DNA from 4 places in the Pseudomonas sp. FA117 genome. Region 1 is predicted to be linked to each of the others. Evidence: riboswitches for the same ligand, from Rfam matches in the RefSeq annotation. Region 1 holds a riboswitch; each other region holds the start of a gene.
What was found. Region 1 has a riboswitch for cobalamin ahead of cobW (cobalamin biosynthesis protein CobW). Riboswitches for the same ligand answer to the same signal wherever they lie in the genome.
Positions count from the first base shown of each region.

Region 2: linked by a shared signal. The riboswitch ahead of AC1TXO_RS13915 (CbtB domain-containing protein) and the one ahead of cobW (cobalamin biosynthesis protein CobW) in region 1 are both predicted to bind cobalamin.
Region 3: linked by a shared signal. The riboswitch ahead of cobO (cob(I)yrinic acid a,c-diamide adenosyltransferase) and the one ahead of cobW (cobalamin biosynthesis protein CobW) in region 1 are both predicted to bind cobalamin.
Region 4: linked by a shared signal. The riboswitch ahead of AC1TXO_RS12440 (ABC transporter ATP-binding protein) and the one ahead of cobW (cobalamin biosynthesis protein CobW) in region 1 are both predicted to bind cobalamin.

Region 1 covers NZ_CM170675.1:2,399,111-2,406,577, reverse strand. Annotated here, with positions in the region: gene cobN (cobaltochelatase subunit CobN) at 1-871, opposite strand, end outside; gene cobW (cobalamin biosynthesis protein CobW) at 875-1,942, opposite strand; cobalamin riboswitch at 2,038-2,235, opposite strand; gene AC1TXO_RS11130 (LysR substrate-binding domain-containing protein) at 2,282-3,163, opposite strand; gene AC1TXO_RS11125 (GNAT family N-acetyltransferase) at 3,298-3,981, opposite strand; gene AC1TXO_RS11120 (MFS transporter) at 4,071-5,282, opposite strand; gene AC1TXO_RS11115 (AraC family transcriptional regulator) at 5,438-6,274, shown strand; gene AC1TXO_RS11110 (ankyrin repeat domain-containing protein) at 6,336-6,983, shown strand; gene pobA (4-hydroxybenzoate 3-monooxygenase) at 7,046-7,467, opposite strand, start outside.
Region 2 covers NZ_CM170675.1:3,024,470-3,031,936, forward strand. Annotated here, with positions in the region: gene AC1TXO_RS13890 (LysR family transcriptional regulator) at 1-235, opposite strand, end outside; gene AC1TXO_RS13895 (TraX family protein) at 263-928, opposite strand; gene AC1TXO_RS13900 (metal-dependent hydrolase) at 979-2,070, opposite strand; gene AC1TXO_RS13905 (alpha/beta hydrolase) at 2,262-3,146, shown strand; gene AC1TXO_RS13910 (hypothetical protein) at 3,159-3,890, opposite strand; cobalamin riboswitch at 4,057-4,277, shown strand; gene AC1TXO_RS13915 (CbtB domain-containing protein) at 4,376-4,561, shown strand; gene AC1TXO_RS13920 (CbtA family protein) at 4,572-5,264, shown strand; gene AC1TXO_RS13925 (cobalamin biosynthesis protein) at 5,264-5,656, shown strand; gene cobM (precorrin-4 C(11)-methyltransferase) at 5,686-6,438, shown strand; gene AC1TXO_RS13935 (DUF1272 domain-containing protein) at 6,503-6,754, shown strand; gene AC1TXO_RS13940 (response regulator) at 7,058-7,467, shown strand, end outside.
Region 3 covers NZ_CM170675.1:1,493,845-1,501,311, forward strand. Annotated here, with positions in the region: gene tcuC (tricarballylate/proton symporter TcuC) at 1-625, opposite strand, end outside; gene AC1TXO_RS07050 (alpha/beta hydrolase) at 784-1,707, opposite strand; gene choX (choline ABC transporter substrate-binding protein) at 1,704-2,639, opposite strand; gene hda (DnaA regulatory inactivator Hda) at 2,963-3,667, shown strand; gene AC1TXO_RS07065 (C40 family peptidase) at 3,793-4,434, shown strand; gene AC1TXO_RS07070 (C40 family peptidase) at 4,570-5,106, shown strand; gene AC1TXO_RS07075 (hypothetical protein) at 5,150-5,728, opposite strand; cobalamin riboswitch at 5,866-6,087, shown strand; gene cobO (cob(I)yrinic acid a,c-diamide adenosyltransferase) at 6,233-6,844, shown strand; gene AC1TXO_RS07085 (cobyrinic acid a,c-diamide synthase CobB) at 6,841-7,467, shown strand, end outside.
Region 4 covers NZ_CM170675.1:2,712,019-2,719,485, reverse strand. Annotated here, with positions in the region: gene AC1TXO_RS12460 (amino acid adenylation domain-containing protein) at 1-309, opposite strand, end outside; gene AC1TXO_RS12455 (helix-turn-helix transcriptional regulator) at 724-1,488, shown strand; gene AC1TXO_RS12450 (efflux transporter outer membrane subunit) at 1,506-2,903, shown strand; gene AC1TXO_RS12445 (hypothetical protein) at 3,068-3,238, shown strand; cobalamin riboswitch at 3,287-3,493, shown strand; gene AC1TXO_RS12440 (ABC transporter ATP-binding protein) at 3,602-4,378, shown strand; gene AC1TXO_RS12435 (ABC transporter substrate-binding protein) at 4,375-5,343, shown strand; gene AC1TXO_RS12430 (FecCD family ABC transporter permease) at 5,343-6,365, shown strand; gene AC1TXO_RS12425 ((2Fe-2S) ferredoxin domain-containing protein) at 6,367-7,086, shown strand; gene AC1TXO_RS12420 (acyloxyacyl hydrolase) at 7,126-7,467, opposite strand, start outside.

The DNA of each region.
Region 1 (7,467 bases):
TCGCCTGCAGCACCGGCACGTCGCGGCGCAGCGGGCGCAGGTTGGGGCGCTCGGGGCTGGACAGGGCGAAGCCTGTGGTGTTGATCACCACCTCGGCGCCCACCTCGTCGAGCCAGGCTTCGACCTGCTCCAGGCAAGCGGCCTCCTTGAGGCTGGCGACTGCAATCGGCAGCGGGTTCAGCCCGGCCGCCTGCAGGCGCTGGCAGAACACGTCGATGAACGCGGTATTGGCCGCCTGCAGGTGCGAACGGTAGAACAGCAGCGGCGCCACCGGGTGCTCCGGGTGCCACTCGGGATACCAGTCCTCGAGCTGCGCAGCGGGCTTGCCGGGGTGGTAGACGCTGGTGCGCGGCAACGGCTGCGGTTCGTCCCAGGCATAGTCACGCCCCAGCCACTGGCTGGCCAGGCACTTGAACAGGTTGACGGCGTTGGCCTTGCCGCCCTGGCGCAGGAAATGCCAGAGCCGCTCGGCCTGCTCGGCCGGCACCGTGCCCAGTTGCGTCAGCTCGGGGTCGGGGCGGTCGTCGCCGGGCACCAGAATCAGCTGCACGCCGCGTGCAGCCAGCTCGACCAGTTGCTCGACGCCATAGCGCCAGTAGCCGACACCGCCGTGCAGCGACACCAGGATGACCTTGGCGTGGCGTAGCACCTCATCGATGTACAGGTCGACCGAGGCATGGTTCTGCACCTGCATGGGGTTGGCCAGGCGCAGGCTGGGGAAATCGTCCGGCAACTGCTCGGCGGTTTCGGCGAGCAGTGCCAGGTGGGAGTCGCCGCTGCAGAGGATCACCAGCTCGGCGGGTGTCTGGCCGAGGTCGGCAATGCTGTCGTCCGGCACGAAGCCGCCGGGCTGGGTCCGCAGCAGGTGCATCGGTCAGGCGCCCAAGGCCTGGCGCAGGCGCGCTTCCAGCTGGGTGGCATCGAGGTCCTGGCCGATCAGCACCAGACGGGTGATGCGCGGCTCGTCGCTGCGCCAGGCGCGGTCGAAGTGCTTGTCGAAACGGGTACCCACGCCCTGGATCAGCAGGCGCATCGGCTTGCCGGGGATTGCAGCGAAGCCCTTGGCACGCAGGATGCCGAACTCGGTGACCAACTGGGTCAGGGCGTCGAGCAGCAGACTTTCATCGGCTTCGGGCAGGTCGATGGAGATCGAATCGAAGGCGTCATGATCGTGGTCGTCATGGTCGTCGCCGTCGTGATGCGAATCGTGGTGGGTGCGGCGACCGTCGATGTGCACCTCGGATTCGGCGCCCACGCCCAGCAACACGTCCAGCGGCAGGCGGCCACTGCTGGCCTCGATCACCTTGACCGCCGGCGGCAGTTCTTCGGCCACTTCGGCGCGAACCTTGGCCAGGCCCTCGGCGTCGATCAGGTCCGCCTTGTTCAGCACCACCAGGTCGGCACTGGCCAACTGGTCGGCGAACAGCTCGTGCAATGGCGATTCGTGATCCAGGTTCGGGTCCAGCTTGCGCTGGGCGTCGACCTGGTCCGGATAGGCGGCGAAGGTGCCGGCGGCCACGGCCGGGCTGTCGACCACGGTGATCACCGCATCGACGGTGCAGGCGTTGCGGATTTCCGGCCACTGGAAGGCCTGTACCAGAGGTTTGGGCAGGGCCAGGCCGCTGGTTTCGATGAGGATGTGGTCGAGGTCGCCGCGACGGGCTACCAGCTCGCGCATCACCGGGAAGAACTCTTCCTGCACGGTGCAGCACAGGCAGCCGTTGGCCAGTTCGTAGACCCGGCCGTTGGCCTCTTCCTCGGTGCAACCGATGCTGCACTGCTTGAGGATTTCGCCGTCGATGCCCAGCTCGCCGAACTCGTTGACGATGACTGCGATGCGGCGGCCCTGGGCGTTGTCGAGCATGTGCCGGAGCAAGGTGGTCTTGCCCGAGCCGAGGAAGCCGGTGACGATGGTGACGGGAAGTTTGGCCAGTGTTTTCATGTGGCGATGCCCTTGGCAGCAGTGGTGCGGGCATGCGGGACGACAACCGCAGCCGGCCGGGCTCGTTCGCCACCGGATCACCCCGCCCGGTTGAAGGTCGAAAACGTTGCGAGGCAGGTCTCCTGGCTTGCACTGCACGATGTCGAGTCGTCAGGTCGGCGCCTTCCCGCGCGGGCGCGCAGTGGCAGTGTCGAACCTGTTCAGTGCCTACAGTTGCGGGGGCAGCCGCGGCTTGTACCGCGTTCCCGTCTTAGCTCCGGCCGGGCCGGAGAACCTCGAAGCGGCAAGGCTACGCAGTGGTGCGCAGGTGGTCAACCGTCTGACGCCGATCGGAGCGCGTCAGATGCCATCCCCGGCGAGCAGTTCGGTCAGCACCTGGGCCAGGGCCTTGACCATCGCATCGGCGCTGGGCCGGTGGACGATGACGATTTCATAGCTGTCCACCTCGGGCAAACCCTCGCTCGCACCCAGCACGCGGTGCTCGCCGGTGGCGGCACGCGGCGGCAGCAGGCTGACGCCCATGCCGTCGGCCACTGCCGCCTGGATGCCGGACAGGCTGGAGCTGGTGAAGCTGATGCGCCAGCGCCGGCCCATGCCCTCGATGGCGTGGATCATGTCTTCGCGATACAGGCCGCGCGGCGGGAAGGTCACCAGCGGCACCGGGTCCAGTTCGAAGGCCGGCATGCGCAGGCTGTCGATCCACTGCAGGCGCTCCGGCCAGCAGGACACACCTTCGCGGCTGTTACGCCGCTGCTTGAGCAGCACCAGGTCGAGTTCACCGTTGTCGTATGCCTGGCTCAGGTCGCGGCACAGGCCGCTGGTGACCTCCAGCTTGACCTGCGGGTGCAGGCGGCTGAAGGCCGACAGCGCGTTGGTGGTGCGTCCGCCGACGAAGTCCTCGGGCACGCCCAGGCGGACGGTGACGCCGACCATCGCCCCGGCCAGCGCCTCGAGCATCTGGTCGTTCAGCGCCAGCATGTGCCGGGCATAGCCAAGCAGGGTCTGGCCAGCGTCGGTCGGCAGCACGTCGCGGTTGCCGCGCACCAGCAAGCGATGGCCAACCATCTCTTCCAGGCGGCGTACCTTCTGGCTGATGGTCGACTGGGTCGAATGCAGGCGCGCCGCGGCCGTGGTGAAACTGCCGCAGTCGGCGACCACGACGATGGCGCGCAGCAGGTCGAGGTCGAACAGGGCCCTATTCGGTTTTACGCTGATGGACATGAGGGTATTGGATTTTCAAATGGCAAAGCTGATTTCTAGCATGCCCCTTGGCGACGGGCAACGCCTGGCCATTGGTAAACGCGCTAGCGGCTTGCAGCGCATGGGCTGGCACCAGGCAGCGCCTGACAAGACGCTCAGCGCGTCGATACGGAAACGATACCGGTGTGTTCGGTGATCGAGGTAAATACCTGCCGCATCATGGGTGTCAGGTTTTCAAGATCGACCGGTTGAAGTGTCTCGGGCGGCAAGTAGGTTTTCACATACAAGGCCTCGATGATGTGTCGCTGTTTCCGGTTGTGATCCAACTCAATATCGGAAAACGGCACGATGCCCACAGGCTTGAAACCTGCCCGTTCCATGAGCTGCTGCATGACGCGGTTCTTCAGGGTGACGTGGGTATAGTTCATCGCCAGTTGCAATTTCTCCGCCAAGGCCTCCATCACCCACAGCGCAAACATCGACGCACCTGATCCGCGATGTTCCGGCGCGCTGACGGCAAACCGGCTGTACATGGTCCTGGAAACAGGATTCATCTGGAAAAACAGCGCAGCAACGAGCTGATCCTGGTGCTTGCCCGCATAAACAATCGTGAGCTTGCCATCATCTTCGACAAAGGAAACTTCTTCATCATAGAACCCAGGTGTGATGTAGGACTTGCCTGAACCCACACGGATATCGGGATACCAATCCCGTATCAGTTCACACAGCTGGGTCACGTCTTCACGCACCAATGCACGAAACGTGTATCCCGGCGGAGTTACATTATCAGGCCCAAGTGTTTCCAATGCTGGCCATCGGAAAGGAGTGGGAGGGTTCATTCAATACGTCTCCATAGGGCTAGTGAGGGACACCTGCTTGCAGGTCATCGACATAGCGTTCGGCTTGCCGGTGGTGATGCACCGCAGGCTCAGGCGATGCTTGCCTGTCGATATCCTTGCCGCATCGGTTTCAGGAGCGGTGTCAGGCACAACATGAATACCTGCACCGCAAACAGCATTTCGTAGGCCGATCCGTAGCCGCCGGTGTAGTCGCGCAGGGCGCCGAACGCGAGAGGGCCGAGGGCTGCAGTCAGGTAGCCGATGAACAGCGTGAATACGGTCCAGGCGCCGGCCTGCTCGCTGGAGCCGGTGTTATCCAACGGCAGGGTCATGGCCAGGGTGAAGCCCATGCCCATTCCAACCGCCACCAGCACCACGTCGACGATCGGTGTCAGGGTCGGCAGGAACGCCAGACCGGCCATGCCTGCCATCGTCAACGTGTTCGACAGCGCCAGCAGGCTGCGGCGGTCTTCAGCCCGACCGGGCAGCAAGCCGGTGCCGAGGGTGGCGACGCAGAACACCGAGGTGAACAGGCCCAGCACAACGCCCGGCGCCAGTGCCGTCACGCCGATGTCCGCTGCCGAGGGTGCCAGCCAGGCGAACAGGGCATAGCAAGTGAACTGACCGGCACCGAAGTTGATCGCCACCGCCCATGCCTGCGCCTGGCGCCATGGCAACCTTGCACGCTGGGCAGTCGACGATGCGGGCTGGCCCGTGGATGCAAAACGCCTGGCCATCCACATCCAGCTCAGCACAGCGGTCAGGCACAGGATCGCCCATGTACCAGCGCCGACCCGCCAGCTTTGGGTCCATTGCACCAAGGGTGCCGTGAGTACGGCCGCGAGGGTCGCGCCCAGGCTCAGGCCGGCGGCAAACAGGCCCATGAACAGCGCCGCACGCTGGGGAAAGTGTGTCTTGACCCAACCGCCAATCAGCGCACCGGCGATGGCGGTTCCGACGCCGACCAGCAAGGTGCTGCCCAGCAGTGACCAGGGATCCTGCGACAGCGCACGCATCAACGTGGCCACGCCGAGCAGCAGCAGTGCGGCAACGACGCAGCGGTCGATACCGAAGCGTCGGGCAAGAATTGGCGCAAGCAATGCCAGCACGCCCATGCACACATCGGGGATGGAGGTCAGCAACGCCGCCTGGGTGAAACTCAAGTGAAAGTGCTGTTGAATCAGCAGTAGAATCGGGCCGATGGAGACAATGCCAGGACGCAGCGCGACGGACAGCACCAACAGGCCGATCATGGCCTGCAGGCCCTGGCGGTGGTCGGGGAAAGCCACGGTATGGCTCATAAGGACGCCTTCGATCAGGGAGCGAAAAGAGAGCGTCATGCTAATAGGCATCAAAAGTGACAAATGCCAGATTTTGTCGAGAAAGTGACAAACAGGCTTGACGACGCGCGTGGTTCAGGGCGACATGGAGTGCCTGTCCATGCGATGTCCTGCCGATGAGAAAAAGCCCGCTTGCCCCCGCCCCCGTCGCCGAGAAACCTCGCAGCGTCGACTACCTGGACTACCGCAACGTGCAGCGGCCGATGATGGTGCTGGTCCGCGACCAACAGACTGGCGAATACAACCCACCGCACACACACCGCCATGGTCAGCTGCTGTATGCCGTCAGTGGTGTGATGCGCGCCGAGACACCTCAGGGGCTGTGGGTGCTGCCGCCACGGTGCGCGTTGTGGGTGCCACCGGGGATGGTCCACGATCAGGTGATGCTGGGCCCGGTACAGATGCGCTCGGTGTACATCGAACCGCTGGTAGGCGCGCGCATAGGGGAAAGTTGCCGGGTGCTGGAGGTCTCTGCACTGCTGCGCGAGCTGATTCTGGCGCTGGCCGGGCAGCCCATCGAGTATGTGCAGGACGGCCGCAATTGGCACATCGTGGCCTTGATTCTCAGCGAGCTGGAAGCGTCTCGCACGCTGCCGCTGGAAATTCCATGGCCGGCGGATCGACGCCTGCTGACCGTCTGCCGTGAAATTCTGGACGCCCCTGAACATCCGCGGTCCATTGAGTTCTGGGCGGACCGGGTTGGGGCGAGTCCGCGCACGCTGATTCGCCTGTTCATCAAGGAAACCGGGCTGACTTTTCGCAATTGGGTGCAGCAAGTGCGCCTGGTGTCAGCCATCAACCGCCTTGAACAAGGCCAGGCGATCGGCGTCATCGCCCGCGACCTGGGCTACACCAGCCAGAGCGCATTCAGTGCGATGTTCCGGCGAGTGATGGGGCAGTCGCCGCGCGAATTTCTGCTGCATGAAGCGGCCAACTGCACCTCATCCAGATAATTCGTTTCAGTTACCTGCAAACTTTTCCTAGGATGGAGGTTCACCACCCGGAGCCCTACGCATGCGCACCCTCATCGCCGCCTGCCTGCTGGCCTTTACCTGCCATGCCGCCCACGCCGAGACCACGCCCATGGACACCCGCCTGCTCTATGCCGCCCAGCGCGGTGACGCCCCCGCCATCCGTCGCCTGCTCAAGGAACAGACGACCCTCGACAGCCGCGACAGCCAAGGGCGTACACCTCTGCTTGCCGCCACCCACGGCAACCACGTCGAGGCGGCCCGGGCGCTGATCGAGGCGGGGGCGGATGTGAACGCCAAGGACGCCATCCACGACAGCCCCTACCTGTATGCCGGTGCTCGCGGCCTGAACGAGATCCTGCAACTGACCCTGAGCCACGGCGCCGACCTCGCCAGCACCAACCGCTACGGCGGCACCGCGCTGATTCCAGCGGCCGAGCGTGGCCACGTGGAAACCGTGCAGATGCTGATCGATGCGGGGGTGGACGTGAACCACCTCAACCACCTGCATTGGACCGCGCTGCTGGAGGCGGTGATCCTGGGTGACGGCGGCCCGCGCCATGTCGAAATCGTCCGCCGGCTGCTGGCGGCCGGGGCGGACCCTGCGATTGCCGACAAGGACGGCGTGACCGCGCTGGAGCATGCGCGGGCGCGCGGGTATACAGAGATGGTAGCGTTGCTGGAGCGTTGATGATCCGCCGACCAGTGCCGGCAATGGGGTGCTTGCTTCGCGGCAACGCGTTCGCGCCCCCCCTACACCGCTTCGTATGGCAGGCCCACATAGTTCTCGGCAATGTTCACCAGGCCAGCATCGGACGACAGGAAGTACTCCCGGTCCGCCTCCTGCATCTTCTGGTCCCAGGCATCCTTGTGCTCGCCAAAATCATGCAGCAGTTGGGTCATGAACCAGCTGAAACGCTCGCCCTTCCACACCCGCCGCAGCGCCAGCTGTGAGTAGCGCTCCAGCAGGTCGGTGCGGCCTTCGCCATAGACCTTGACCAGGATGCGATACAGGTAGTTGACGTCCGAGGCTGCCAGATTCAGCCCCTTGGCCCCGGTCGGCGGCACGATGTGCGCCGCATCCCCCACCAGGAACAGATGCCCGTACTGCATCGGCTCGACCACCAGGCTGCGCAGCGGCGCGATGCTCTTTTCCAGCGCAGGTCCGGTCACCA
Region 2 (7,467 bases), 630 kb from region 1:
CCAGGTCATCGAGGATCTGCCGCCAGCGCTCGAAGGCGACCTGCCCCTCGTCCGTAAGGCTCAGCTTGCGCGTGGTGCGGTTGAGCAGGCGCACGGCCATGCGCGCCTCGAGGCGCGCGATGCTCTTGCCCACCGCCGAGCGAGTCAGCCCCAGGCCAGCCGCGGCAGCAGTGAAGCTGCCGGCCTTCACGGCACTGACGAAGGCGGCGATATCGCCGAAGCGGTTGGGTTCCATGGGCATTTTCCTGGATGGCGGGGTTGCTCAGGTTGGGGGCAAAACCAGAGATTGCAAGGCCTTGATCAGCAGCAGGTGCAATGGGTAGAACCCATAGGCCCAGCGTCCCACGGGCATGATCGACCCGCTCTGAAAAGCCAGTATGCGCCAGCCCAGCGGTATCGCCATGGCAGCGCTGGCCATCACCAGCAGCGAAAACGGCTGCCACGGATGAGCCTGGAGCCAACTGTTGGTCAGGTTGCCAGCCACCGCCAGCAGGCATGGCAACACCCAGGCCAGCCAACCTTTGCGCCACAGCATCAGGCAGGCTGCAGGCAGCAGCACCCCTGGCAGGCCGTACATCAGCAGGTCGTCGAACCACCCGGCGAGCAGCACGCTGGCCACGCCGACAAGACGTGCCACGCGCAGAGGATGGTGCACACTCCACGCAATCAGCAGGCCAAGTGTCAGTGTGGGCATCACGCTGAAGGTCTGCGAGCCGGTGTCCAGCCAGCGATAAGGGCCTTCGGACAGCACCGAGAATGCCAGCATCCAGCCCAGGTAGCGGGCATTGGCCGCTGTATACACCGCGCCAGGCCGGCTGCGCGCCACGTGCCAGGCAATGACCAGGCAGAACAGTGGAAACGCCAGGCGACCGAGTACAAACAGCCCGTCGGCGTTGGGCCACAGGTAGCGCAGATGGTCGGCGACCATGCACAGGATCGCCGTCCACTTGACCCGGTCGAGCCCGGCGCTGCGGCTGTTCAGCGGGTCACCTCGGCATGCGGCGGCGCGCCGATGGCCCGTGCCGTCCAGGCAGCCAGCGGCAGCGGCGGTTGCTGCTCGAAGATGCGCCGCCAGATCAGGCTCAGGTCATGACCGTTGAACATCGAGCCCACGCCATCGTCGAGCCAGCGCGAGGGGGTATCGACGATCCACTGGCCCTGGCCGTCACGATGGGCCATGCGGAAGCGGAAGCTGTAGCTGCCGGGAATGCCCATGCGCAGGTCGGTCACCACCAGTGCATCGCCTATCACGTCGTAGCGCAGCCAGTCATCGGTGAACCAGCGCAGGCGCGCATGCAGCGGGGCATCGGCCAGCACCTTCGCGGCGTCCAGGTTCAGCGGCAGGCGCAGCATCTCCGGCGGCTCGCGGTCGAACACACTGCCGACCCCTTCGTAGTAGAAACCGTAAGGGGTCTTGGCCAGGACCCGCCAGACCAGGCTGTTGAAAGCCATGGGCACCGCACGCACCTCGCTGGCGACCACACCCTGGCGCTCCAGCGCCACTTCGAAGCGCTGCTCGACGGTCATGCGCCCGGCCAGGCCAAACGCCAGGTAGGCCGTGCTGAAGGCCAGCGCCACCACCATCAGCGTGGTCGCCCGATCCTTGATCCCATGCCACGCGGCATAGGCGACGGCCAACAGCAAAGGCACGGTGTACACCGGGTCGATGATGAACACGGCGGCCCAGCTCTGCGGCGTGAGCGCCAGCGGCCAGAACAGCTGTGTGCCGTAGACCGTGAAGGCATCGAGCACAGGATGGGTGACCAGCACCAGCCAGAACGCCAGGAACAGCCGCGGCCAGCGGTAGCCCTTGTCGGGCCAGCGCCGTCGGCCGAGCCAGGCGACACCCCAGGCCAGCAGCAGCGCCAGGCCGGTCAGCACGAAGATCGAATGCGAAAAGCCGCGATGGTAGGTCATCTGCGAGACGGGGTCGGCGTAGTGGATCACCACGTCCAGGTCCGGCACGGTGGCCAGTGCCGCCCCGTACAGCAGCGAGCGACGGCCCTGGATGCGGCCGAGCACCGTCCCTTGCAACGCGGCGCCGAGTACGGCTTGGGTGATCGAGTCCAAGGTGAGCCTTCCATCGGTTGAATCAGGCAAACCTACCCTCAGGCACCCGCTCGGGCAAGGCCCTGAGCGGCACGAACAGCGCCTGGGAAACAGCTTGCAAACATGTCATGCAACCACTGGGGAGAAATTTCCTGCCTACGGACCACGGCTTCTGCTAAAACGCGACGGTTCCCCTGCTGCCGAAGACGCCCATGACCGAATCCCTGCTGACCCACTTCAAACGCCGCTGGCTGGCCTGGCTGGCCATGACCCTGCTGGTGGTGGGCCTGCCGGCAGGCTGCGCCGTGCTCCAGCACAAGGAGCGGGAACTGGTGTTTCGCATCGAACCGGGCCAGGCCAGCTGGTTCCGCGGATTGCCGGCCGAGGTGCAGGAACTGGACCTGCGCCCGCGCAGCTTCACCGACGGCCAGAGCCTGCACGCCTGGTGGTGGCCGGCCAGGCGCGCCGATGCCCCGGCGATTCTCTACCTGCACGGCGTGCGCTGGAACCTCACCGGCCAGTTGTTCCGCATCGAGCAACTGCATGCCATGGGCTATTCGGTGCTCGCCGTGGACTACCGCGGCTTTGGCCAGAGTCGGGGCGACCTGCCGTCCGAGGCCACGGTCTACGAAGATGCACGCATCGCCTGGGAGCGCTTCGCCCAGCTGCAGCCGGTAGCGGGCAAACGCCTGATCTTCGGCCATTCGCTGGGCGGTGCGGTGGCGGTGGAACTGGCCTCGGAACTGAGCCGCCATGCGCGTGAGGATGGCCAGCCGGTCCCCGCGCGCGGGCTGATCCTGGAGTCGACCTTCACCTCCCTTGGCGACGTTGCCACCGCAGTGGCCGACACCTCGCTGCCGGTGCGCTGGCTGCTGTCGCAGAAGTTCGACTCGCTGGGCAAGATCGCCGAGGTCGGCCTGCCGCTGCTGTTGGTGCACGGCCAGGATGATCGCTTCGTCCCGCCACGTTTCAGTCAGGCGCTGTTCGACGCCGCGCAGGAGCCCAAGACCCTGCTGCTGGTGCCCGGGGCCACCCACAACAACAGCATGAGCCTGGCGGGTCAGCGCTACCGGCGGGCAATCGAGGCGTTGCTCTGAGCGTGCCGACACTCACTGCACCGGCAGGAAGTTCATCAACAACAGGCTTTGCGCATAGTTGAGGCCGATACGCCGGTAGCGCTCGTCGAGCATCTGCGCCAGCAGGTCCAGGCGCGCGACGATCTTGCCGAATTCGACCGCGAAGCTCAGATTGCTGCCTTCCTCGGAGATTTCGTTGGAGAACAGCAGCAAAACGCCGTTGGCGTCCTGGCGCTGGCTGAGCATCCAGGTGGCCTTCTCGATGTTGCGCGCAGCGTTGTTGACGAACAACGGATCGATGGCGTCGGTCATGTAGAACTCGGTACGACCGCCATGGGCGGTGACCAGCATGCTGCCGATGGCATAGATGAACGCCCCGACCCGGTCGCCACGAAACTCCGGGCTCAAGGCATAGCTCAAGGCTGCCAGGTCGCGGCGCTCGCCCAATTGCGGCAGCGGCTGGCGCTGCTCGATGGCTTGGCGGATCTGCCGTTCGGCGGTGGCGGCATCCAGGTAGCCGGACTGCCTCCACTGGTTGGGATTGCGCAGGTACAGCTTGTTCATCAGCAGGTACAGGCTCTGCAGGTTGTCACGCATCGACAGGGTCGCCATGCGGTCGACGCTGGTCTGGAACAACTCGCTCGGCTGGCCATTGCCCAACTGCGTGAACAGGTCGCGGCCATCCTGCGCGGTACAGGCGCACAGGCCGGTCATGACACCCGCAAGCAACAGGCGGGTGCAGCGATGAAAGACAGAAACGGGCATCTGCTCCGGGATCCGGGGTCAGTGGCCGGGCCGGTGATCGGCGCAGCCTGGCCATGGATAGAGCCTGGGAATCGGAAAAAGTGCGGCGAACCGCGCAAAGCGGGCACCGCGCCGCACTTGCCGAGCATTTCGTAACAAGAATTGACGGCCAAACACGGCCGTGATTTGCTAATACATTACGTAGGGTGCCCCGCACAGGGGTGAAACGGGAAACCGGTGCGTCCAGGTCCAGTCATGGGCCGGACAAGTCCGGTGCTGCCCCCGCAACGGTAAGCGAGCGCGCGTCTGATCCACTGTGTCGGCAGTACGGCATGGGAAGGTGACGCCACACCGGGAGCCCCGCTCCTGCTCGTCAGCCCGGAGACCGGCCCGACGTACCTTGATCACACCCCGCGGTGGGCGGGCGCTGTTGCTGACCCCGGGCGATGTTCGTCCGGGGTCGCCGCGCTTCCTGTCGCCATGAAAAAAAAGCAGAGGAATGCGTCATGTCCGTCACCAGCGCCAAACACAGCATCGCCACTCCCGTCAGCCTCAGCCAGCGCCTCGTGGTCGCGGTCGGCGCCAGCCTGCTGGGCCTGTGCCTGGTGTACTTCGCCGGGTTCTCGCACCTGGAGGCCGTGCACAACGCGGCCCACGACACGCGCCACAGCGCCGCCTTCCCTTGCCACTGAGTGCCCAGCAATGATCAAGCGTATTGCCCGAACCGCGGGCTTCAGCGGTCTGCTGGCCGCCCTGTTGCTGACCCTGCTGCAAAGCTTCTGGGTCGCGCCGCTGATTCTGCAGGCTGAAACCTACGAGAACGCCGCGCCGGCCGAACAGCACGAACATGCCGGCGGCGAAGCCGGCGCAGGCCATGAACACAGTGAAGAAGCCTGGTCGCCGGAAGACGGCTGGCAGCGCGTGCTGTCGACCACGGGCGGCAACCTGGTGGTGGCGGTCGGCTTTGCCCTGATTCTTGCGGCGCTGTACAGCCTGCGCGAGCCTGGACGGGTCAGCACTGGCGCGCTGTGGGGCCTGGGCGGCTTCGCAGTGTTCTGCCTGGCGCCAACCCTGGGCCTGCCACCGGAACTGCCCGGCACCGCCGCTGCCGACCTGGCCCAGCGCCAGACCTGGTGGATCGGCACCGCTGCCGCCACCGCCGTGGGCCTGGCACTGCTGGTGTTCGCCCGCCACTGGTTGCTCAAGGTGCTGGGCGCAGCGTTGCTGGTGGTGCCTCACCTGATCGGCGCACCTCAGCCCGAAGTCCACGAAAGCCTGGCGCCCGAAGCGCTTGAGGCACAGTTCAAGGTCGCCTCCTGGCTGACCAATGCCGCGTTCTGGGTGGCCCTGGGCCTGATCAGCGCCTGGCTCTACCGCCGATCCGCGCAGGCCTGATGACGGCGCTGTACGCCGGTTTCGGTTGCCGTCGAGGGTGTCCGCTGCAGGTGCTGGACACCCTGTTGCGGCGCACCCTGGCCGACAACGGCCTGGCGCTGGCAGAGCTGCGAGGTATTGCCAGTATCGATCTTAAGGCCGACGAGCCAGGGTTGCGGCAGTTGGCCGAACGACTCGGACTACCCCTGGTGTTCTACTCGGCCTTGCAGCTACAGCCCTACCTTCCCCGACTCAGCCACCGCTCCGCGATTGCCTTCGAAGCCACCGGCTGCTGGGGCGTGGCCGAAAGTGCCGCGCTGGCAGCGGCCGGCGACCGGCACGCGGATCCCGTTCTGCGGGTCAGCCGGCAAGTGCTCGACAGCGCTACCCTTGCGCTGGCGTGCAGCGGATAATCGCGTTCCATTCATTTCAAGGACTTGCCATGACGGTCTATTTCATCGGCGCCGGCCCCGGCGATCCCGAGCTGATCACGGTCAAGGGCCAGCGCCTGATTCGTCAATGCCCGGTGATCATCTACGCCGGCTCCCTGGTGCCACCGGCAGTGCTCGAAGGCCACTGTGCGCACACCGTGATCAACAGTGCCGAACTGCACCTTGAACAGATCGTCCAGGCCATTGCCGATGCCCATGAACAAGGCCTGGACGTTGCCCGGGTACACAGCGGTGATCCGTCCCTGTACGGCGCCATCGGCGAGCAGATCCGCCACCTGCGCGAACGCGGCATCGATTACCAGATCATCCCTGGCGTGACAGCCACCGCCGCCAGCGCCGCACTGCTTGGTTGCGAGCTGACGTTACCGGATGTGTCGCAGACGGTGATCCTGACCCGTTACGGCGACAGCTCTCCCCTGCCTGCGGGCGAGCAACTGGCCGATCTGGCGCGCCATCGCAGTACCCTGGCCATTCACCTTGGGGTTCGGCATCTGCCGCGCATCGTTGCCGAACTGCTGCCCCACTATGGGCGCGACTGCCCGGTGGCGGTGATCCATCGGGCGACCTGGCCCGACCAGGACTGGGTCAAAGGTACCCTGGGCGACATCGTCGAGGGCGTCAGCACGAAGGACTTCCGGCGCACTGCACTGATTCTGGTCGGCCACGTGCTCGGTGATGCGCCATTCGCCGACTCGGCACTGTACCGTGCCGGCCATGCCCATCTGTACCGCCCGGGCGGTTGAGGGGATTGCCAGCAAGCGGGGCGCGGATGGACACTGGCATTCCCGTGCGCACAGGAGTCGCCCCATGCTCGAGCTACGCCCCAATTGCGAATGTTGCAACACCGACCTGCCCGCGGACAGCGTGGATGCGCTGATCTGCTCGTTCGAGTGCACCTTCTGCCGCCGATGCGCCGAACAGCATCTGCACGGGCAGTGCCCGAACTGTGCCGGCCAACTGCTGCAACGCCCGACACGCACCGGTCGGGCATTGCTGAACAACCCGGCCTCGATACAGCGTGTGAACAAGACACATCCGTCCTGCCCTGGGCAGGCCTGAGCCTGGTTCTGTACGAACAGTACGGTCATCCGCCAAAACCTGAAGGCCGGCCCAAAACTGTTCGTACAGAACCTGACGCACCGCGGAACACCCACCCAACCGCAGTTCGCGGGCGGCATTCGCCGCTCACCTGCGATTGTTTTGTAGGGCTTTTCAACTAACCATTGTGGCTTTTTCCACACACCTATACTCGCCATTATCAAATGATGTCGAGCGACGTATCGTGCCCGCAGCCAGATTGGCCCTACAGACGTATTCCTGGATAACCCAGGAGAGAATCTTATTTCGTACAGGAGCTTCCCAATGACCACCGTACTGATGGTCGATGATCACCCTACTGTCCGGCTGGCGGTGCGTATTCTGCTCGAACGTGAACGTTTTCAGGTGGTGGGTGAGTCGGGTAACGGCATCGAGGCCGTGCAGATGGCGCGCCAGCTCACTCCCAAGGTGGTCATCCTCGACATCGGGCTCCCCGGGCTGGACGGCATGGAGGTGATCAAGCGCTTGCAGATGCTCGAGCCTGCACCGAAGATCATGGTGCTGACCGGGCAATCGTCCGAGCTCTACGTACGCCGTTGCCTGGATGCGGGGATCGCGGCCTTCGTCAACAAGGATGAAGACCTCGATGCCGTGTTGTTCGCCCTCAAGGCACTGGTCAAGGGCTATTCGACCTTTCCGCAGATGTCGGTCAACAGCAGTACCCTCGAGTCGGA
Region 3 (7,467 bases), 910 kb from region 1:
TGCGGCGCAACAGGAAGATGCACGGCACGATCAGGCAGCCCACGGCAAAGGGAACACGCCAGCCCCACTGGGACAGCTCCTCAGGGGACAGCCACTGATTCAGGCCATAACCCAGCGCCGCAGCGACCATGATCGACACCTGCTGGCTTGCCGATTGCCAGCTGGCGAAAAAGCCTTTGCGCCCGGGTGTGGCCATCTCCGCCAGGTAAACCGACACGCCGCCCAGCTCGGCACCGGCCGAGAACCCTTGCAGCAGCCTGCCAAGCAGCACCAGCGCTGGGGCCCACAGGCCGATGCTGGCATAGCCGGGCACGAACACGATCAGCAAGGTGCCGCTCGCCATGATCGCCAGGGTCACGATAAGGCCTTTACGCCTGCCGACATCATCAATGTAGGCACCAAGGATGATTGCGCCGAGCGGGCGCATCAGGAAGCCTGCGCCGAACACGGCGAAGGTCATCATCAATGAGGCGAATTCGTTGCTGGCCGGGAAGAATGCGGCAGCGATCTGGGTGGCGTAGAAGCCAAACAGGAAGAAGTCGAATTGTTCGAGAAAATTGCCGGAGGTCACCCGGAAGACTCTTCCAGCTTTGGACGGCGCTTTGGCAGGACGGGTGGGATTCATCACAGGCTCCAGCTATTCAGCGAATCTTTGTAAGAGGTTGTAACTAAAGATTCTTGCAGAAAGAGCAGGAGTCAAAACATGAAACTTTCATTAGGTTTGCGCCCGTGGTGCCAGGCGAACCCGCGCCTGCAGGTTGGGCGATGCCGCCAGGGGGGCGATCAATCGAGGCTGTTCCCGAGCGCCGCAAACAGTGCCTCGTACAGCTGCTCCACCTCCGGCAGATCCCTGGCCCGCAGGCATCCATGAACCAGCCCGTGGCCGGGGAAGTAGCCGACCGCCACGCCATCGTCGCCCAGCCGCTGTGCATAACGCAGGCCGTCATCGCGCAGTGGGTCGAACTCGGCCACGGCGATAAAGGCAGGCGCCAGCCCTGTGAGGTCGCGGGCGAGCAGCGGCAGTGCCAGCGCACTGTGGGTGGAGGAGGGCAGGTAGGTATCCAGGCAGGCGCGCAGGTCGGCGACGGACAACAGCGGCGCATCGGCACAGTCGCGCCGCGACACGCTGTCTTCATCGCCCAGCGCGGGATAGACCAGCGCCTGCAGGCGCGGCTGCGGCTCTCCGGCCTCGCGCAGGGCCAGGCACAGGGCGGCGGCGAGGTTGCCGCCGGCGCTGTCGCCGATGGCCAGCAGTCGCGTGGGGTCGGCCGCTATGCCCAGCGCGCCATCGCGCAGGGCGCGCCAGGCGTCGAGGCTATCGTGCAAGGCGGCGGGGAAGGGGTGCTCCGGGGCGAGTCGGTAATTCACTGCCACCACCAGCGCGCCCAGGCGCGCCGTCAGTTCGGCGCAGAAGAACGCGTGTGAGTCGAGCCCGCCGAGCATCCAGCCGCCGCCATGCATGAATAGCAGCGCTGGCCATCCGCTGGCCGGTGCCGCTTGCGCCGGTTGGAACACGCGCAGCGGCACCAGTCCCGGAATGTTCAGATCGCGCACCTGCACGCCTTCCGGGCAGGGCGGGGTGAAGGCTGCGGCCATGCGCGAATAGGCGGCGCGCTGGGCTGCCAGTGCCGGATCAGACACGCCGAAGGCGCGGGTCCGCTCGATGAAGGCCTGCATGCCGGTCGAGAGAGTGTAGCGCTTCATTATTGTTGCGCGACCAATGCAGCATTGGCGGGCTTGCCGTCGAAGGTGGTGACCCCTTCGAGCCAGGCCGAGACCTGCTCGGGGTGTTTCTTCAGCCAGTCTCGAGCGGCATCGAGCGGCGCCTTGCGTTCGAGGATCGGCTCCATGACCTGGCTCACGCCTTCGCTGGTGAAGCGCAGGTTGTGCAGCAGCTTGGCGACGTTGCCGCATTGTTGCTGGTAACCGGCGGCGGTCATGATCGAGACGGTGGCCGAGCCTTCGTCGGGGCCGAAGGCGTCATCGCTGCCGGAGAGGTAGCGCATGTCGATCTGCAGGTTCATCGGGTGCGGCTTCCAGCCGGCGAACACTACCCACTCGTTCTTCTGCACGGCACGCTTGACCGCCGTCAGCATGCCGGCCTCGCTGGACTCGATGCCCTTGAAACCCTTCAGGCCGAATTTGTCGTCGGCGATCATCTGCGCGGTGATGCGGTTCATGCCGCTGCCCGGTTCGATCAGGTACAGCTGGTTCTTCAGTTTGTCGCGAAACCGGGCGATGTCGGCGAAGGTCTTCAGACCCGCGTCGTAGGCGTAGGCGGGCACGGCATAGGTGGACTGCGCATCGGCGAGGGTGGCGGGGCTGATCACGTCGATCTGCTGTTTGTCGAGGAACGGCCTGGCCACCGATTGCATGGTCGGCTGCCAGTAACCAAGAAACACATCGAGGCGCTTTTCCGCCATGCCGGCGAGGATGATCTGCTGCGAAGCGCTGGTCTGCTTGACCTTGTAGCCGAGGCTGTCGAGCAGGGCTTCGGCGACGGCGCTGCTGGCGACGACATCGGTCCAGTTCACCGAGCCCAGGCGCACGTTCTGGCACTGGGCAGGTTCTGTGGCCCAGCTGGCTGCGCTGATACTCAGGAGTGCGGCGCAGGCGGCCGCCTTGGTCGATCGCTGCATGACGTTTTCCCCTCACGAGACGGTGTTTATCGTTGTTATGTCATGACGCCCCGCGCGGCGGTGGCTGCCGTTCAGGGTATGAGCCGGCCAGGTGGAAGAATCGCACCCAGGCGACCGGCTTTTGCACTCAGGCGACCTCGAGTCTGGCACGGCATCGGCCGGGGCGCCTGGCCGACCACTGGGGCAGGCTGCTCAAAAATCACGCAACCCGTTGATTTTGCTTGCGCTATTCCCCTCCCTGATTGTGCCGCCCGCGTTGCGGGTATAGACTTTGCAAACTGTTCACCAAAGGCCCCCTTTGGTCCTCGCGACCGCCCGCCAGCATGAAACCGATCCAGTTGCCCCTGGGTGTGCGCCTGCGCGATGACGCCACCTTCATCAACTACTATCCGGGCGCCAATGCCGCGGCGCTGGGCTATGTCGAACGGCTGTGCGAAGCCGACGCCGGCTGGACCGAGAGCCTCATCTACCTGTGGGGCAAGCAGGGTGCCGGGCGTACGCATTTGCTGCAGGCGGCCACCCACCGTTTCCAGCAACTGGGCGAACCCGCCGTCTACCTGCCGCTGGCGCAGTTGCTCGACCGTGGCGTGGAACTGCTCGACCATCTGGAACAATACGAACTGGTGTGCATCGACGACCTGCACGTGATCGCCGGCAAGGCGGACTGGGAAGAGGCGATGTTCCACCTGTTCAACCGCCTGCGCGACAGCGGTCGACGCCTGCTGCTGGCAGCTTCCAGCTCGCCACGCGAACTGCCGATCAAGCTGGCCGACCTCAAGTCACGGCTCACGCTGGCACTGATTTTCCAGATGCGCGGGCTGTCCGACGAAGACAAGCTGCGCGCCCTGCAACTGCGGGCCTCGCGCCGTGGCCTGCACCTGACCGATGAGGTCGGGCACTTCATTCTCACTCGCGGCACGCGCAGCATGAGCGCGCTGTTCGACCTGCTCGAGCGTCTCGACCAGGCCTCGCTGCAGGCGCAGCGCAAACTGACCATTCCCTTCCTCAAGGAAACCCTCGGCTGGTGAGGCTGAAAACGCCGGGCCAGAGCGGCAAAACGCAAAAGTCACATTTTTTTCGATAAAATTTGCAAATGGCCCTGATAGAAGGCATAGTTTCCCCCTTCTAAAGGATTACAGACACGGTCGTGCCCATGCTCCAGCGCTTCGCACCCCTCGTGCCACTCGCACTCGTGACCCTGCTTTTTGGCTGCGCGGCCCAAGGCCCGATTTCCCAGCCCCAGGATCGCCCCTCGGTCACCGCACAAAGCGCGGTCAAGGCCAACGCTTCGCATTCGTCGGTCTTCGATGAGGAAGACCTCGCCACCGACGAAGACCTGCAAGCCTTCTCCAGCAACAGCAAGCCCTACCAGTTGCCAGTCCTCGCGGACAGCATCCTGGAGCGCGGCATGTCGCTGATCGGCACCCGCTACCGCTTCGGGGGCACCTCCGAACAGTCCGGCTTCGATTGCAGCGGCTTCATCGGCTACCTGTTCCGCGAAGAGGCGGGCATGAACCTGCCGCGTTCGACCCGCGAGATGATCAACGTCGACGCCCCCAAGGTTGCACGCAACAAGCTCAAGCCGGGTGACCTGCTGTTCTTCAGCACCAACGGTCGCGGCCGCGTCAGCCACGCCGGCATCTACCTGGGCGACAACCAGTTCATCCACTCCAGCAGCCGCCGCAGCGGTGGCGTGCGCATCGACAACCTCGATGACCGTTACTGGAGCAAGACCTTCATCGAAGCCAAGCGTGCCTTGGCCATGGCGCCGACCACCACCCTGTCGCGCAACTGATATCAAAATGCTGTATCCTCGCACGGCGGCGTAGCTGAAAAGCTAGCCGCCGTGCGCATTTACGAATAGCGTCTAATCTAAATCCTTAACTCTTTTTTCGGCTGCGGCCGATTGGTCTCAGACAGGTTCTGACCCATGACGATGCTGACGCGCTTCGCACTCCTTTCCCTCGCGGCACTGCTCGCCGCCTGTTCCAGCCGTGCTCCGGCTCCGGCCCCTGTGGTCAAGCCGCAGGTCACCTTCATCGACCAGCCTTCATCTTCGCCTGTGGCGGACGACGTGCTGATCCGTGCCATCGGCCTGGTCGGCACGCCGTACCGTTGGGGCGGCAACACGCCGGATTCGGGGTTCGATTGCAGCGGGCTGATCGGCTATGTGTACCGCGGTGCGGCGAACATCAACCTGCCGCGCTCGACCCGCGAGATGATCGTCATGCGTGCCCCGAGCGTTGACATCAATTCACTGCAGTCCGGTGACCTGGTGTTCTTCGCCACCGGCGGCGGCTCGCAGGTGAGCCATGCGGGGATCTACGTGGGGGAGGGGCGCTTCGTGCATGCGCCGTCCACCGGCGGTACCGTGCGGCTCGACTACCTGTCGAACAGCTACTGGTCCAAGGCGTACCTGCAGGCCAAGCGGGTGTTGGCGCCGGGGCATCTCGCGCAGAACCCCTGATGGTGTCGGGAAAGGGCTGCGCAGCAGCCCCCGAGCCCTGTACTCAAGCCTGCTTGAGCAACAACGCCACCCCTGGATGATACTGCCCTGACTCGTTATGCAACTTGCGGTACGCATACGGGAAGTACCAGGCAATTGCGCAGGCTGTGTGCTTGTTCAAGTCATCGACCAGATCCTGCAATTCCTCCGGGCTGGCATGCTGTCCCGCCTTCCATGGGCTGACGAACAGCGCTCCGGCCTTCAGCTGGCTGGGGTAGGCGGTCAGCCGCGCCAAGGTCGCGCTCTCCTGCAGGGCGCCCGCCAGGTCCAGGCGGGCAATCTTTGGCCAGCGCTGCTCGGTGTGCAGATGAATGGAGTGTTCGGCGCCGGCAATCGACAGATCGCAGCGCCCCTCGCGCTCGCCTTCGTCACGCTGCTTCTTGCTCTGGTAGTGCTGCAGCGCCACCAGCTCGGCCTGCCAGGCTGCGGCGGCGAGGATCCCGGCATTGGCCTGGGCGCCATGCCAGTAGGGCGCATCGCCGTCGCCATGGATCTGGTTGAAACGGTCGATGCAGTCGACCCAGCGTTCCAGGGCCGGACGCAGGAATTCCAGGTGCGGGTTGTGGATGATCAAGCCTTGCATGACGCGCTCTCCTTTTATTATGGTCGCGTGCAGCTGGGTGATGGCTATGTGATATCACTGCTTCGATAGTGAGACAAGCATCCACATCAACCGTTCATCGTCGGTGTTCAATTGACGCTCCCGGTGCAACCCTCTAACCTTCGCGGCGTGTTTCAGGTGCTCTGCGGATCGGCTCCGTCAGGGTGAAACTGGGAAGCCGGTGGGCGCCAGCAAGGCGCGAATCCGGCGCTGCCCCCGCAACGGTAGGTGAGTCAAGATCGCGCAGGGCCACTGGGGCATTCGTCCCCCGGGAAGGCGCGCGGTTTCGGGCCAGGGCCCGGCTCACGAGCCCGGAGACCGGCCTGTCACTGCCAACGGCATCACGGAGGGTGATGCGCGCTGACCCGTGCTATTGCCACGGCCCCTGCGCGCGCCCTTCGCTTGCCTGCCTTGTTTATCTGTCGTTGCCTGGTGCCCGCCCGCGAGTGCCCCACCGGCGCGTCGACAGCCTGCGGAGAACCCCTGATGAGCGAATCCACCGAACGCGACGAACGCCACCTGGCGCGCATGCAGCGCAAGAAGGCGATCATCGACGAACGTATCGCCAATTCCCCCAACGAATGCGGCCTGCTGCTGGTGCTGACCGGCAATGGCAAGGGCAAGAGCAGCTCGGCCTTCGGCATGCTCGCCCGCGCGCTCGGGCATGGCATGCAGTGCGGGGTGGTGCAGTTCATCAAGGGGCGCAACAGCACCGGCGAAGAACTGTTCTTCCGCCGCTTCCCCGATGAAGTGCGCTATCACGTGATGGGCGAAGGCTTTACCTGGGAAACCCAGGACCGCCAGCGCGACATCGCCGCTGCAGAAGCGGCCTGGGCAGTCTCTCGCCAGTTGCTGCAGGATCCTTCGGTACAGTTCGTGGTACTCGATGAACTGAACATCGCTCTCAAGCACGGCTACCTCGACCTCGACCAGGTGCTTTCGGACATCCAGGCGCGCCCGCCGATGCAGCATGTGATCGTCACCGGTCGCGGGGCCAAGCCGGAAATGGTCGAACTGGCCGACACCGTCACCGAGATGGGCATGCTCAAGCACGCCTTCCAGGCGGGCATCCGTGCGCAGAAGGGCGTCGAACTGTGACTCGAGCCTCACGTCACTGCCCGGCGGTGCTGATTGCCGCGCCGGCATCCGGCCAGGGCAAGACCACCGTCACCGCCGCCCTGGCGCGCCTGCACCGCAACCTCGGGCGCAAGGTCCGGGTGTTCAAGTGCGGGCCTGATTTTCTCGACCCGATGATTCTCGAGCGCGCCAGCGGTGCGCCGGTGTACCAGCTGGACATGTGGATGATCGGCGAGCAGGAAAGCCGTCGCCTGTTGTGGGAGGCCGCTGCCGAAGCCGACCTGATCCTGATCGAAGGCGTCATGGGCCTGTTCGACGGCACGCCGTCGAGCGCCGACCTTGCGCGGCATTTCGGCGTGCCGGTGCTGGCGGTGATCGACGGCACGGCCATGGCCCAGACCTTTGGCGCCCTGGCCCTGGGGCTGGCGCGCTACCAGGCCGACCTGCCGTTTGCCGGCGTGCTGGCCAACCGGGTCGGCAGCCTGCGCCATGCGCAGCTGCTCGAAGGCAGCCTGACCGAAGGCCTGCGTTGGTACGGTGGGTTGTCGCGCGAACGCGGCATCGAGCTGCCCAGCCGCCACCTGGGGCTGGTCCAGGCCAGCGAACTGAACGACCTCGACGCCCGCCTCGACGCGGCCGCCGAA
Region 4 (7,467 bases), 310 kb from region 1:
GGCCTGGGCGGCTGTCGTCGGCTCAGCCTCGGCGGACAGGTCGAACAGCGGCAACGCGAGCGTGGCATGCTCGGCGAACTGCTGCAGCGGCAGGCCATCCTCTCCGGCACCCGGCTGCAGGTGGGTGCGTAGCACCGGATTGGTCGCGACCAGGTTGTCCAGGGCCTGCCCCAGGATGTCCGGCTGCAGGGGGCCGGTGAGCTCGACATAGCCGCCGATGGTGTACAGCGGCGAGTCGCCCCGGCTCAGCTGATCGAGCCAGATATCGCGCTGGGCGCTGGTCAGGGGGTAGGTATCGGCGGCAGGCATGGGCTGGGAGGGTCCTTCTCCGTTGATCGTCGACGGATTCAAACACCGCCTGCGCGCGCTGTATGGCCCCGGAAACCCGGACAGTTTCGGACGCGTCCCAGGTTGCTTATTTTTCTGTAGGAAATCAGCTACATATCACCCCCTTGGATGACCTACCTGCCTGCGCTGGTGCGCCGAACGTGGCGCCAACAGCGGATTTATGACGTCAATTGGCTGACTACCGCTGCAACATCTACTTTCACTCTGTCAGTTTTGTCCCGCCATTTTGTCCGATTTGATGCCATTTTCTGTCCCCGGTTTCCATTACAGACGCAGGCGCCAGGGTCGGGCTGAATAGCACCACCTTCGACCGGCCAAGGCACGAGCCCACTCGCCCGATGCCTGCGCAGTACCCGACTCAAGGACGAACAGGACATGAAGCTGATCCGCAGCCTCGAACACCATCACGATGCGCGCCTCTACCTGCAACTGGGCGAACTGATCGCCAGCAGTGGCGAAGCACATTTCGCCGCACAGATGCTGCGCCTGGTCGATGACCTGGTGCCGGTGCACCGCCTGGACCTCAGCGAGTGGACGCTCGACAGCCGCCAGGCCAGCGTCGAGCGGGTCAAGGTACTCGGCGCTGCCGGCCTGGCCCTGGAGTTTCCACCGCAGGACCAGGCCGGCCATCCGCTGCTGCAGAATATTCTGCAGATGAAAGACCCGCTGCTGATCCAGGTAAAGTCACCGCAGAACGCGAGTGCAGCCCAGCAGAGTGCGCACCAGTGCAACCTGGTGTCGTGCAACGGCGACCGGCGCTGGGTCATCTGTTTCCATCGCCTGCCCAGCCAGGCAGCCTTTGCCCTGGCCGAGCTGTCGTTGCTCAAGAGCCTTTCCGACACCCTGCTGCCGCTGCTCGAGCACCATGCCCAGCACCACACGCACGCCCCGAGCGACGCAGGCGGCCTGCCCGACAGCCTGCGCCACGGCTTTGGCGAGCGGCTGGCGCAGGAAGCGGTGCAGTTGTCCAGCCGCGAACAGGAAGTCTGCCTGGGCCTGCTTACCGGCGGCACGGTACCGGAAATGGCGCAGCGTCTGAACGTGAAGATCAGTTCAGTGGAAACCTACCTCAAGCGCGCCACCGCCAAGCTCGGTGTCAGCGGCCGCCACGGCCTGGCCAGATGGATGGCCGGCGCCTGAAACCCAGAGAACCCGCAATGCCCAGATACCCCGCTGCCCTGCTGGCCATACTGCTGTCCGGCTGCACCCTGGCCCCCGACTATGAACGCCCGGACGCGCCCGTCGCGACCAGCTTCCCCACGGGGGCGGCCTACCAGGGCGACACCACAGCCACCCGCCAGAGCGAAGACTGGCACCAGGTGTTCAAGGATCCGCTGCTGCGCCAGCTGATCGACAGCGCCCTGCTCAACAACCGCGACCTGCGGGTGGCGGCGCTCAATGTCGAAGCCTATCGCGCGCAGTTCCGCATCCAGCGCGCCGAACTGCTGCCCAAGGTTTCCGCCGATACCAAGGGCCAGCGTCAGTATCTGCCGCGCAGCATGACCGGCACCGGCGACGGCGCCATCACCCAGACCTACGCCGCCACCCTGGGCGTGAGCGCCTATGAGCTCGACCTGTTCGGCCGCCTGCGCAGCCTCAGCGACAAGGCCCTGCTCACCTACCTGCCCAGCGAACAGGCGCAGCGCAGCGTGCAGTTGGGCCTGGTGGCCAGTGTCGCCAGTGGCTACCTGACCTGGCGCGCCGACCTCGAACTGCTCGAACTGTCGCGCCAGACCCTTGCCGCCGACCAGCAGAGCCTGCGCCTGACCCAAGGCCAGCGCCGCGCCGGCACCGCGTCAGCGCTGCAACAGATCCAGGCGCAGACCAGCGTCGACAGCGCCCGCGCCGCCGTCGCCCGCTATCAGCGCCAGGTGGCCCAGGACATCAACCAGCTCACCCTGCTGGTCGGTGTGCCCCTGGACGAGGGCAACCCAGGCCTGCCGCTGGCGGCGCAGCAGATGATCGGCCTGCCGGCCGGCTTGCCCTCGGCACTGCTGCAGCGTCGCCCCGACATCCTCGAAGCCGAGTACCAGCTGCGCGCTGCCAACGCCGACATCGGCGCAGCCCGGGCAGCGTTCTTTCCCAGCATCAGCCTGACCGCCAATGCCGGCAGCAGCAGCCGCGAGCTGTCCGGCCTGTTCGACGGCGGCAGCGGCACCTGGCTGTTCCAGCCACAGATCAACCTGCCGCTGTTCACAGCCGGCAGCCTGCGTGCCAGCCTCGATTACGCACGCCTGCAAAAGCAGATCGAGGTCGCGCGCTATGAAAAATCGATCCAGGTGGCCTTCCAGGAAGTCTCCGACGGGCTTGCCGCGCGGGCGACCTACCAGCGCCAGTTGCTGGCCCAGCGTGACCTGGTGGATTCGACCCAGCGTTACTACGACCTGGCCCGCAACCGCTATCGCATCGGCGTCGACAGCAGCCTGACCTTCCTCGACGCCCAGCGCTCGCTGTTCAGCGCCCAGCAGGGGCTGATCAACGACCGGCTGGCCCAGTTGCTCGCCGAGGTCAACCTGTACGCCGCCCTCGGCGGCGGTTGGGCGCCCCATCCATGAAGCCCGCTTGCGCAACCGTCGGTCGGCACTGACGTCAGTTGCATGGACCGCACTGGCTCGACAGCCACTCCCAGATAATGAGGGCTTGCCCAAGGGCGGCCCCTCACTCCTGTGTTGGCCCGCCTGCGGGTGGGCCTTTTTTCAACCCAGCGAGGGTGGACGTCATGAACGAAAAGCACTGGATGGGCGGCGGCGACGCTCAGAGCGACTGGCCCGAGCTCGAGCCTGAGCCCCGCAACGACCGCGTCGATGACCCGGACGTGGACCCTGACCTCAACGAGGATGAAGACAATCGCCCCGGCGTGCCGGCCAGCGATCCGGAGTCCGGTGCCTGAGCGCCTGCGGCCCGGGCCGCGGTTGACTCCCCTGCCCATAAATGCTCAGATGCGCCCCTTGTTTCAGGTGTCCACGACCGCCGTGTCGGGGATTAAACGGGAAGCCGGTGCCTCGCCCAGTGCGACCAGTCCGGCGCTGCCCCCGCAACGGTAAGCGAGCGACGCATTCGATACACCACTGTGCCTGCGGCATGGGAAGGTGAGTGCCTCACGCCCCTCGCAAGCCCGGAGACCGGCCTGTCACTGCAGTTGGCAACACCCGCGGTGGGCGGGCGTGGGCCGGTCTTCGCGGCAGCCTTGCCTGCGCGACGCCTCCACGCGCATCCACCGTTCGGGTTTCACTCACCCTGCGACGGTCCGCTCATGTCACGCCCCACCCTGCATATCCAAGGCCTGCACTGGTCGCCGCACAGCGGTGGGCGCGCCCTGCTCGAGAACATCGACCTGCAGATCGGCGCCGGCGAGTTCGTCGGCCTGATCGGCCCAAACGGCAGCGGCAAGACCAGCCTGCTGCGCTGTGCCTACCGCTTCAATCGCCCGCACGCTGGCCAGGTCCAGCTCGATGGCGAAGACATCTGGCAACGCAACCCACGCTGGGTAGCGCAGCGTATCGCGGTGATGCTGCAGGAATTTCCCGAGGACTTCGGCCTGACCGTGCGCGATGTCGTGGCCATGGGCCGCACGCCGCACCTGGGCTGGTTCGACGGCGACGGCGACCCGGGCCTGATCGACGACACCCTGGCCAGGCTCGGCCTGCTGCCCCGCGCCCTGGATGCGTTCGTCTGCCTGTCGGGCGGCGAAAAGCAGCGCGTGCTGCTGGCCCGGGCGCTGGTCCAGGAGCCGCGCCTGCTGATTCTCGACGAGCCGACCAACCATCTCGACCCCCGCTTCCAGCTGGCCCTGCTGCAGCAACTGCGCGGTACCGGCCTGAGCCTGCTGGCCAGCTTCCACGACCTGAACCTGGCAGCCGCCTTCTGTGACCGCCTGTACGTGATCGACGGCGGCCGCATCGTCACCCATGGCACGCCGGAGCAGGTGCTGACCGAGCAATGCCTGGCCGAGGTGTTCGGCGTGCAGGCCCTGGTCGACCGCCACCCGCTGGCCTCCCATCCACGCATTACCTGGATCAGCCCCGCATGAAACCGCTGCTCACCTGCCTGGCCCTGCTCAGCGCCCTGCCCCTGTTCGCCCAGGCCGAAAGCTACCCGCTGACCGTACGCAGTTGCGACCGTGACGTGACCTTCACCCACGCGCCGCAGCACGCCGTCAGCCACGACATCAACCTCACCGGCATGCTCCTGGCCCTGGGCCTGCGCGATCACATGGCCGGCTACAGCGGCATCAGCGGCTGGAAGACCCTCGACCCGAGCCTGCGCGAGGCGCTGGCAGGCCTGCCGGAGCTGGCACCGCGCTATGTGTCTGTGGAGAACCTGCTCGATGCCGATGCCGACTTTTTCCTGGCCGGCTGGAGCTATGGCATGCGCATCGGCGGCCCGGTCACGCCCCAGACCCTGGCGCCATTCGGTATCCCGGTGTACGAGCTGAGCGAGTCGTGCTCGTGGATCATGCCGCAGCGCCAGGCCAGCCTCGAAGACCTGTACCGCGACCTGGACAACCTGGGTCGGATATTCGATGTGCGCGAGCGCGCCAGCGTGCTGGTCAGCCAGCTGCGCCAGCGGGTCGAACGGGTCGCGGCGCAAGTGGCCCAGGCCGGGCAACGGCCACGGGTGTTCCTCTACGACAGCGGCGAAGACCGCCCCACCACCTCGGGGCGCCTGGGCATGCCGCAGGCTCTGATCAGCGCTGCCGGTGGTGACAATGTGATGAGCGACGTGAGCGCCAGCTGGACCCAGGTCAACTGGGAAAGCGTGGTGGAGCGCGACCCGGAGGTGATCGTCATCGTCGACTACGGCCCGACTTCGTGGCAGCAGAAACGTGATTTCCTCCTGCAGCACCCGGCGCTGGGCAGCGTCGAGGCGATCCGCAAGCAGCGCTTCGTGGTCCTGTCGTACCTGGAGGTCACGCCCTCGGTGGAGAACGCCCAGGCCATCGAGACCCTGGCCGGCGCCCTGCATCCGCAACTGTTCGCCGGGGCCCGTCACTGATGCCGATCCGCAGCCCTGCCGGCTATCGCCTGCTGATCGTCTCGCTGCTCCTGGCCCTGCTGCTGTCGTGCCTGCTGTCGCTGGGCTTCGGCTCGGCACAGGTGGAGCTGGGCAAGGTGCTCGGCATCGTCCTGCAGCAGGTGGGCCTGGATCAAGCCGGCGACTGGAGCCGCGGCCAGGCGCAGATCGTCTGGCAGATCCGCGCCCCCCGGGTGCTGCTCGGGGCGCTGGTCGGTGCAGGGCTGGCGCTGGTCGGCGGCGCGCTGCAGGCGGTGACGCGCAATCCACTGGCCGACCCCCACCTGCTCGGGGTCAGTTCCGGTGCAGTGTTCGGCGCCGTGCTGGTGGTGCTGTTTCTCGGCCCGTTCGCCGGCGTCTTCAGCCTGCCGCTGGCGGCTTTCATCGGCGCGCTGGGCAGCATGCTGCTGGTGCTCGGGGTGGCCAGCCGTGGCGGGCGCCTGGAAAGCGATCGCCTGCTGTTGGCCGGGGTCGCGGTGTCGTTCGTGGTGATGGCCGCAGCCAACCTGCTGCTCTACACCGGCGACCCCCATGCCGCCGCCTCGGTGATGTTCTGGATGCTCGGCGGCCTGGGCCTGGCGCAGTGGTCACTGCTGTGGTTGCCGGCACTCTGCGTGCTGGCCGGCTTTGCCCTGCTGATGAGCCTGGCACGGGCGCTCAATGCGCTGATGAGCGGTGAACAGACGGCCGTGAGCCTGGGGTTCGACACCCGCGGAGTGCGCGCCAAGGTATTCGTCGGCACAGCGCTGCTGACCGGGGTGCTGGTGTCGCTGTCCGGGGCCATCGGCTTCGTCGGCCTGATGCTGCCGCACGTGGCCCGGCGCCTGGTCGGTGCCGAGCACCGGCGCCTGCTGCCGGCCTGTGCCCTGCTCGGTGCGCTGTTCATGATCTGGGTGGACGTCGGCGCGCGCACCCTGATTGCTCCGCAGGACCTGCCGATCGGCATCGCCACGGCCGCCATCGGCGGGCTGTTCTTCATTCTGTTGCTGCGGCGCAAGGCTTGAGATGACCTACACCTGCGTATTGTTCGTCGGCCCCGACCTGGCCGAAGGCTCCAGCAGCCAGGCCTTCCGCCAGCAGCTCCAGGCGGTGCGCGGCCCGGCTGTGCTGGACGACCTGATCGACACTGCCACAGGCTTCGACGGCCTGTGGCGACGGGTCGAGGCATTCATCGGCACCGCCACGGGCAAGCTGCTGCTGATCGATCTCGACCCCGGCGCCGACAGCGCCTACCTCGACTGGCTGCGCGCCGAACTGCTGGCCCTGGCACCCGAGGCTGGCGCACGCTTGTTCGTCAGCGCCGCGCTGCTGGGGCGTCACGTGCTATCGGCGGACAAGGCCTGCGCGCTGATCGAGCAGACCGACGAGCATCTGCCCTGCGAAGGCGCTGGCGAAATCCCCGCCAAGCCTGGCTGGTCGAACATTCCGCCGCACCGTCACCAGTTGTTCCTGTGCATCGGCGCCCGCTGTGTGCGGCGCGGCGCGCTGCCACTGTGGAAGCGCCTGCGTCAGCGCCTGGCGGCGGCCAATGCCATCGAGACCGAAGACGGTGTGCTGATCACCCGAACCTACTGCCAATACCCGTGCAACCGCGGCCCGATCGCCACGGTCCATCCAGCCGGACACTGGTACCGAGTGGCCAGCGAGGCGGATGTGGATCGGCTGGTGGAGGAACAACTGCTGGAGCATCGGGTGGCGCGGCAGGTGCTGATCGCCCGCCAGTGATGTGCCGTCGGCCCGGGTCCGACGGCACACCAACAACCGTTAGAAGCCGGCGCTGTAGAACAACGCGTACGACTCGATACCGTCGTTCGGCTGTTTGATGCCGGCGTTGGAGTAGTGGGTGGCGCGGATGCCGATCTTCTGGTCGCCCGGCAGCTTCAGACCGAAGCCGATGCGGTCTTCGAAGTTGACCGAAGAGCCCAGTTTCTGGTCGCCGACGTCGGTCTTGGAGAAGGCCGCCAGGCCGATACCGGCCTCGATGAACGGCACATAGCCCGAATCACCGAACTCATAGACGAACACCGGGCTGAACGACAGGGAGTGAGCGCCGCTGTAGTCGCCGCCTTCCCAGTAGGTGTAGGCGCCGTCCCAGTAGCCGGTCAG